2 regions of the Maritalea sp. genome follow, and region 1 is predicted to be linked to the other one. Evidence: predicted binding sites of a transcription regulator. Region 1 holds the regulator's gene; the other holds the start of a gene.
What was found. Region 1 encodes HrcA, which represses chaperone genes, less so after heat shock. Its sites were predicted from a motif close to GTTAGCACTCNCNNNNNGNGAGTGCTAAC; they were not measured.
Positions count from the first base shown of each region.

Region 2: a site for HrcA is predicted at 1,410-1,438, ahead of ACSHWX_RS13475 (co-chaperone GroES). Genes of this name have one in related genera too.

Region 1 covers NZ_JBPOEU010000012.1:61,584-65,094, forward strand. The annotation lists gene ACSHWX_RS09070 (alpha-ketoglutarate-dependent dioxygenase AlkB family protein) at 1-213, shown strand, start outside; gene grpE (nucleotide exchange factor GrpE) at 295-915, opposite strand; gene hrcA (heat-inducible transcriptional repressor HrcA) at 1,015-2,127, opposite strand; gene rph (ribonuclease PH) at 2,303-3,019, shown strand; gene rdgB (RdgB/HAM1 family non-canonical purine NTP pyrophosphatase) at 3,021-3,511, shown strand, end outside.
Region 2 covers NZ_JBPOEU010000022.1:20,734-24,244, forward strand. The annotation lists gene ACSHWX_RS13465 (ArnT family glycosyltransferase) at 1-18, opposite strand, end outside; gene ACSHWX_RS13470 (glycosyltransferase) at 18-1,157, opposite strand; gene ACSHWX_RS13475 (co-chaperone GroES) at 1,482-1,772, shown strand; gene groL (chaperonin GroEL) at 1,839-3,488, shown strand.

The sequences.
Region 1 (3,511 bases):
TTTCGTTTAGGCGGCACCAAACGTGGGGGCAAAACTTCATCATTTGAAATTAGTTCGGGTGACGTTTTGGTTTTAGAGAAAGACACGCGCCTTGCTTATCACGGTATTGATCGGGTCTATCCTAACTCGTCCAATCTTTTGGATCACGCGAAGGAATGGTTTCCTGAAGGCGGACGGATAAACCTTACCTTGCGGCGGGTAAGCAAGATTTAGGCACCGTGTTCAAAGTCGAAACATAAAAAAACCGGCACATTGGCCGGTTTTGAATTGCTGCAGTTGAACTAAGGTGAATGCTTAAACGGATTTGTCTAAGTTTTCGCCACTTTCAGATGCTGCTGCCGCTGCGGTTTTTGGACCGCCTTTTGCAACACCCACCATCGCGGGGCGCAACATGCGTTCACCGATTACATAACCCGCCTGTACAACTTCCATAACGGTGTTTTCCACAACATCGCTATTTGGAATTTCAAACATCGCTTGGTGGAAATTGGGATCAAACTTTTCGCCCTTAGGCTCAAGCTTTGTAATGCCGTTTTTTTCGAGCAACCGGTGCATTTCGCGTTCGGTCATTTCAACGCCTTCAATCAGCGATTTAAACTGACCGTCAGCTTCGTCTTTGGCCTCTTGGGGCATGGTCAATAGCGCACGGGACAAATTGTCCGTGGCCGTGAGCATGTCGCGGGCAAAATTTGCCATCGCATATTGGCGCGCGTCTTTTACGTCGCGTTCTGTGCGTTTGCGTAAATTTTCCATTTCCGCAACAGCGCGCAACAAACGGTCTTTAAGCTTGGCGTTTTCTGCCTCAAGCACCTCCACTGGGGATGCCGCGTCCTGTTCGTCCGCAGCATCATGCAAAGGCTCAGCATCGTGCTGCTCATCTTGATTTGCTTCGTTATGGAACTCTTCGTCACTCATCATGGTTGGTCTGCTTGTTTCTTATTTGAACTGTGCCCCGGATATTGACCATTGAAAGACAAATTTCAAGCACTCAGTTCAAATGAGTTAGAATTTGCACTAAACGCCGCGCTTATTAATGAGTTTTGACACCACATGGGCGGTATAATCCACCGCGGGTACAATTTTGGCATAATTAAGTCGAGTAGGGCCAATCACGCCGACGACCCCAACAACATTTTGATTGATGTCGCGATAGGGCGATAAAATCACCGAGGAGCCTGAAAGAGAGAACAATTTATTCTCCGCGCCAATGAAAATCCTGACGCCGTTTGCGTCATTGGTATCCGCTAACAAATCGATGATCGATTTTTTAGATTCCAATTCATCAAAAAGCTGACGCACCCGGTCCAATTCTTCGCTGGCCATAGTGTCGGCAATTAAATTTGCGCGTCCGCGCACAATCAATGTTGGCGTTTCGTCGCCGCGCGGTTCTGAAAGGGTGGCCAATCCCTCGTCAACCAGCCGCTTGGTGAGATCATCAAGTTCAGCTTTGTGCGCTATATGTTGATCTTGGATGAAAGCGCGTACTTCGCGCAAGGTACGCCCAATAATATGGTGGGATAAAAAATTGCTGGCCTTGGTCAACTCGCTTGCGGTTAATCCCGCAGGAATAGAAAACACCCGGTTTTCAACATGCCCATCTTCACCCACCAGAACCGCCATCGCCAATTCCGCGCCAAGCCGCACAAATTCGATATGTTTGAGAACGGTATCGGCCTTTGGCGCTAACACGAGGCCCGCGCCGTGTGAAAGTCCGGATAAAACTTGGCTGGCTTGGGCCAGCACGTCCTCGATTTTTTCATCCTTGGCGGCGGCATCAATATGTTTTTCAATACTTTGCCGCTCGTCATGGCCCACAGCGCCGATTTCAAGCATCGCATCAACAAAGAACCGCAAGCCGGTATGGGTTGGCGCGCGACCAGCAGAAGTGTGCGGCGCAGCGATCAAACCAAGTTCTTCCAAGTCTGCCATGACGTTGCGCACGGATGCAGCCGAAAGGCTAACATCCAGCGCTCTAGAGAGTTGCCGAGACCCAACAGGTTCCCCCGTTTCAATAAAGCGCTCGACCAGCCGTTTAAAAATGCCTTGCGAGCGTTCGTTCAGAACGGATAAAAAATCCTGATCAAGTGGTGGTTCGCGTGGTGGCATACTCAATTTTGCCTCATCCATAAAATGCGCTTCAATAAGCTTATTTAGGCTCAAAAAGCCCAATCGCCAAGTTTTAAACAGACGTCAGGCACCCAATAGGCAGTAAATTACAGCGTTTGACGCGCTTTACTCTTGAAGTTGAGCGCGTTATCAGCCAATCAAATGCCAACAAAGCAATTTATTAAGGGGAACCGCAATGCGGCCTTCAAAACGCGCAAATGATCAAATGCGCGACGTAACCATTGAACGTAACGTTTCATCTCATGCTGAAGGATCATGCATGATCTCGTTTGGCGGCACAAAAGTATTATGCACGGCAAGCGTTGAAACGAATTTACCCCCTTGGCGTCGTGGCCAAGGCCTTGGTTGGGTTACCGCAGAATATGGCATGCTTCCCCGCTCTACCGGCCAGCGTATGCGCCGTGAAGCAACAGCCGGCAAACAATCTGGCCGCACCCAAGAAATTCAACGCCTTATTGGCCGCTCGCTGCGTGCGATCGTAGACATGAAAGCTCTGGGCGAAAATCAAATTACTGTTGATTGCGATGTTATTGAAGCGGATGGCGGTACTCGTACGGCCTCAATCACTGGTGCATTTGTTGCCATGTCAGACGCCCTATCTTGGATGCGTGAGCGCGAACTTGTCGGCGATAAGGTTATCACTGATCAATTGGCGGCCATTTCATGCGGCATTTACCGAGGCCAACCTGTTCTTGACCTTGATTATGACGAAGATAGCGAAGCTGAAACCGACGCGAATTTTGTGATGACAGGGTCTGGTGGATTTGTTGAAATTCAAGGCACCGCAGAAGAAAGCCCTTTTTCAGCGGACGAGTTGGCAAAACTAATTGGTTTGGCGCAAAAAGGCGTTGGCGAATTGGTGGAACTGCAAAAAGCAGCGTTGAAAGGCTGACATGCGTAAACTTGAAAAAGGCCAAAAACTGGTGGTGGCCACCCACAATGAGGGAAAGCTGCGCGAATTTAGAACATTGCTGGCGCCCTTTGGGCTTGAGCTTGTATCTGCTGGTGAGCTTGGTTTGCCTGAACCCGAAGAAACAGGCACCACCTATGAAGCAAATGCTATTCTAAAAGCGCAAGCCGCTGCCAGCGCGTCTTCGCTTTGGGCGTTAGCCGACGATTCTGGACTAAGCGTTTATGCCCTTGATGGTGATCCGGGCATTTATTCAGCACGCTGGGCTGGCCCAGACAAAAACTTTGATGACGCTATGGTCAAAGTCCATACATCCTTGATGGAAAAGGGAGCTATGGCACCCGGGCAACGCACCGCCGCTTTTGTAGCGACACTTTGTCTTGCCAATCCAGAAGGTGAAACCATTTGCTTTGAGGGACGTGCCGAAGGCACCCTTATTTGGCCACCACGTGGCAATCAGGGCTTTGGATATGA
Region 2 (3,511 bases), on a different contig from region 1:
CGTCTCAAACTCACTCATTATTTAACACGCCAAGTGAAGATGCGGGTCATTGCATAGTTGAACACCATTGAAATGATGATGCCTGCAATAGCCGCTAAATAAAACAGCGAGTTCTGCTCATAGATGAATGTCGAAATAGAAACATTTGCGATCGCAGGAAAGGCACAAACAGCAATAAAACTGAGCATACCTTGCCAATATTTAAAGCCACGCAGTCGCTGGTTGGCGTAGGTCAGAATATTGTTGAGATGGAAATTCGATATCATCGCCACAAGTGTTGCTAACAATTGAGCATTGGTGAAGTTGAACGCCATTCGCTCAGCCGCAAACGTTAGCGTCGCCAAATGCACAACCACGCCAACTGCGCCGACCGCAGCAAAAAGTATGAAACTAACAGGCAACAATCCACCCATTATTTTTGAAAGTGCTAATCCCAAAAACTGTGCGGCGACCAACGGACTCATTTTGCTCTCACCATCATGACGTGCTCGAAACTTGAAACCCACCTCACCAATATCCAACGGTTTACCCATGTTGCGGGCTGTAGCGATAATATCGAGTAGGATTTTAAACCCCTCACTCGAAAGCTTTGGCACCACTTGTTCAAACCGCTCACGCTTAAGCATAAAAAAGCCGGTCATCGGGTCTGAAATTTTTGCGCCCGTGATCAGGTTCGCGATCCAATTCGCAACGTTCGATCCCATCTCGCGGAATTTGCTCAGTCCCTCTTCGGCGGTTTGTCCGCCATAAAAGCGAGAGGCGAGCACAAGGTCTTTGCCTGCGCTGACCATTTCAAACATTTTTGGCAAAACAGTTTCATCATGCTGGAGATCGCCATCCATAACTGCAACGATTGGAGCCGTGCTTGAAGCCATGCCTTCAATGCAAGCTGACGACAATCCACGTCGGCCGATACGCTTAATGCAATGAACATTGGGTTTTGATTGTCCGAGCTCCTTGACGACGTCAGCCGTTCCGTCAGGGCTGTTATCATCGACGAAAGTAATCTCCCAATCGATGTCGACCAAAACGGCATCTAGCTTTTCGACCAACACGACAACATTGCCTGCTTCATTGTAAGTGGGCACCACCAGAGAAAGCTGTGGTGGCTTGTTTGCGCTCATTTGGCCAGCATCGGCTTTTGCTTTGATATCCATTGCATTCTCTTACTCGCGCTATCGCGCTTTTTGTCTCTGACAATTGTTGGCGAAAGGCTTACGCAACTGTACGCAAAAAGGCAAATATTCAAATGAGTTGGCATTCATTTGAGCCCTTTATCCCCTGACAGTAAACAAGCACATTCGAATATCATCCTACAAATTGGCCAATTTTGATGCAGAGCCAAAACAAAAATAAGGCACTTATCCTTGACTCTGCATAGTGGGCTTACTATCTGTGTGGCGTTGGTTGTTAGCACTCACCTACCAAGAGTGCTAATGGCCTTTGTTTTTTGAAACTAAATGTAAATTGAGGGAACTAGCATGAGCTTCCGTCCACTTCACGACCGTGTAGTCGTTCGTCGTGTCGATTCTGAAGAAAAAACTTCAGGCGGCATCATTATTCCAGATACAGCAAAAGAAAAGCCTTCTGAAGGCGTTATCGTTTCTGTTGGCCCAGGCGCCCGCGACGAAGATGGCAAATACATCACACCAGATGTTAAAGCCGACGACCGCGTGCTTTTCGGCAAATGGTCTGGCACTGAAGTCAAGATCGACGGCGAAGACCTGTTGATCATGAAAGAAAGCGACATCATGGGCATCATCGAAGGCTAAGTCTAGCTTTGCTAAATCTAGCATTCGTTTTACCCCATTTTTGATAAGTTCTAAGGAGCAAACATTATGTCTGCTAAAGAAGTAAAATTCGGCACCGATGCCCGCGACAAGATGCTAAACGGCGTCAACATCCTTGCAAATGCTGTTAAAGTTACATTGGGCCCAAAAGGTCGTAATGTTGTTATCGACAAATCATTCGGCGCACCACGCATCACCAAAGATGGTGTTTCTGTTGCTAAAGAAATCGATTTGGAAGACAAGTTTGAAAATATGGGCGCGCAAATGGTGCGTTCTGTGGCTTCAAAAACCAACGACGTTGCTGGTGACGGCACAACAACTGCTACAGTTTTGGCGCAGTCTATCGTTGTTGAAGGCGTAAAATTGGTTGCCGCTGGCATGAATCCTATGGATTTGAAGCGCGGTATCGATTTGGCTGTAACTGAAGTTATTGCCAACCTTGCTAACGCCAAGAAAAACATCTCCACAAGCGAAGAAGTTGCCCAAGTGGGTACGATCTCTGCAAATGGTGAAGCGTTCATCGGCGAAGAAATTGCACGCGCAATGGAAAAAGTCGGCAATGAAGGCGTTATCACAGTTGAAGAAGCTAAAACGTCAGAAACAACTGTTGATGTTGTTGAAGGCATGCAGTTCGACCGTGGTTACCTTTCACCATATTTCGCAACCAACACTGAGAAGATGACTGCAGAACTTGAAGATCCATACATCTTGTTGTTCGAGAAAAAACTCTCAAACCTACAAGCCATGTTGCCGATCCTTGAAGCTGTTGTTCAGTCTTCACGTCCATTGTTGATCATTGCAGAAGATGTTGAAGGCGAAGCGCTTGCAACATTGGTTGTGAACCGTTTGCGTGGCGGCCTTAAAGTTGCTGCGGTTAAAGCGCCTGGCTTTGGTGATCGTCGTAAAGCAATGCTTGAAGACATCGCGATTTTGACTGGTGGTCAAGTGATCTCAGAAGATCTTGGCATCAAACTTGAAACTGTAACTTTGGATATGCTCGGCACTGCAAAGAAAGTCGACATCACTAAAGAAACAACAACAATCATTGATGGTGCTGGTTCTAAAGACGACATAGAAGGTCGTGTTGGTCAGATCAAAGCGCAAATCGAAGACACTTCTTCTGATTATGATCGTGAAAAACTTCAAGAGCGTTTGGCTAAACTTGCTGGCGGCGTTGCTGTTATCAAAGTTGGCGGCGCAACCGAAGTTGAAGTTAAAGAACGCAAAGACCGTGTTGACGATGCATTGAACGCAACACGCGCTGCGGTTGAAGAAGGCATTGTTGCTGGCGGTGGCGTTGCTCTACTTCGTGCTTCATCTGCTTTGACTGTTAAAGGCGTAAATGCTGATCAGGACGCGGGCATCAAAATTGTTCAGCGTGCTCTTCAAGCTCCAATTCGCCAAATCGCAACAAACTCAGGCGACGAAGCTTCAGTTGTTGTTGGTAAAGTTCTGGAAAATTCTTCCGAAACTTACGGCTACAACGCGCAAACATCTGAGTATGGCGACATGATTTCAATGGGCATCATCGATCCTGTTAAAGTTGTGCGTACAGCTCTTCAAGATGCAGCGTCTGTATCTTCACTGTTGATCACGACAGAAGCTATGGTTGCAGAACTTCCTGCTCCTGCTGCTCCTGCTGGTGGCGGCGCACCTGATATGGGTGGCATGGGCGGTATGGGTGGTATGGGCTTCTAAGCTCACCCCTCAAACGTTTATAG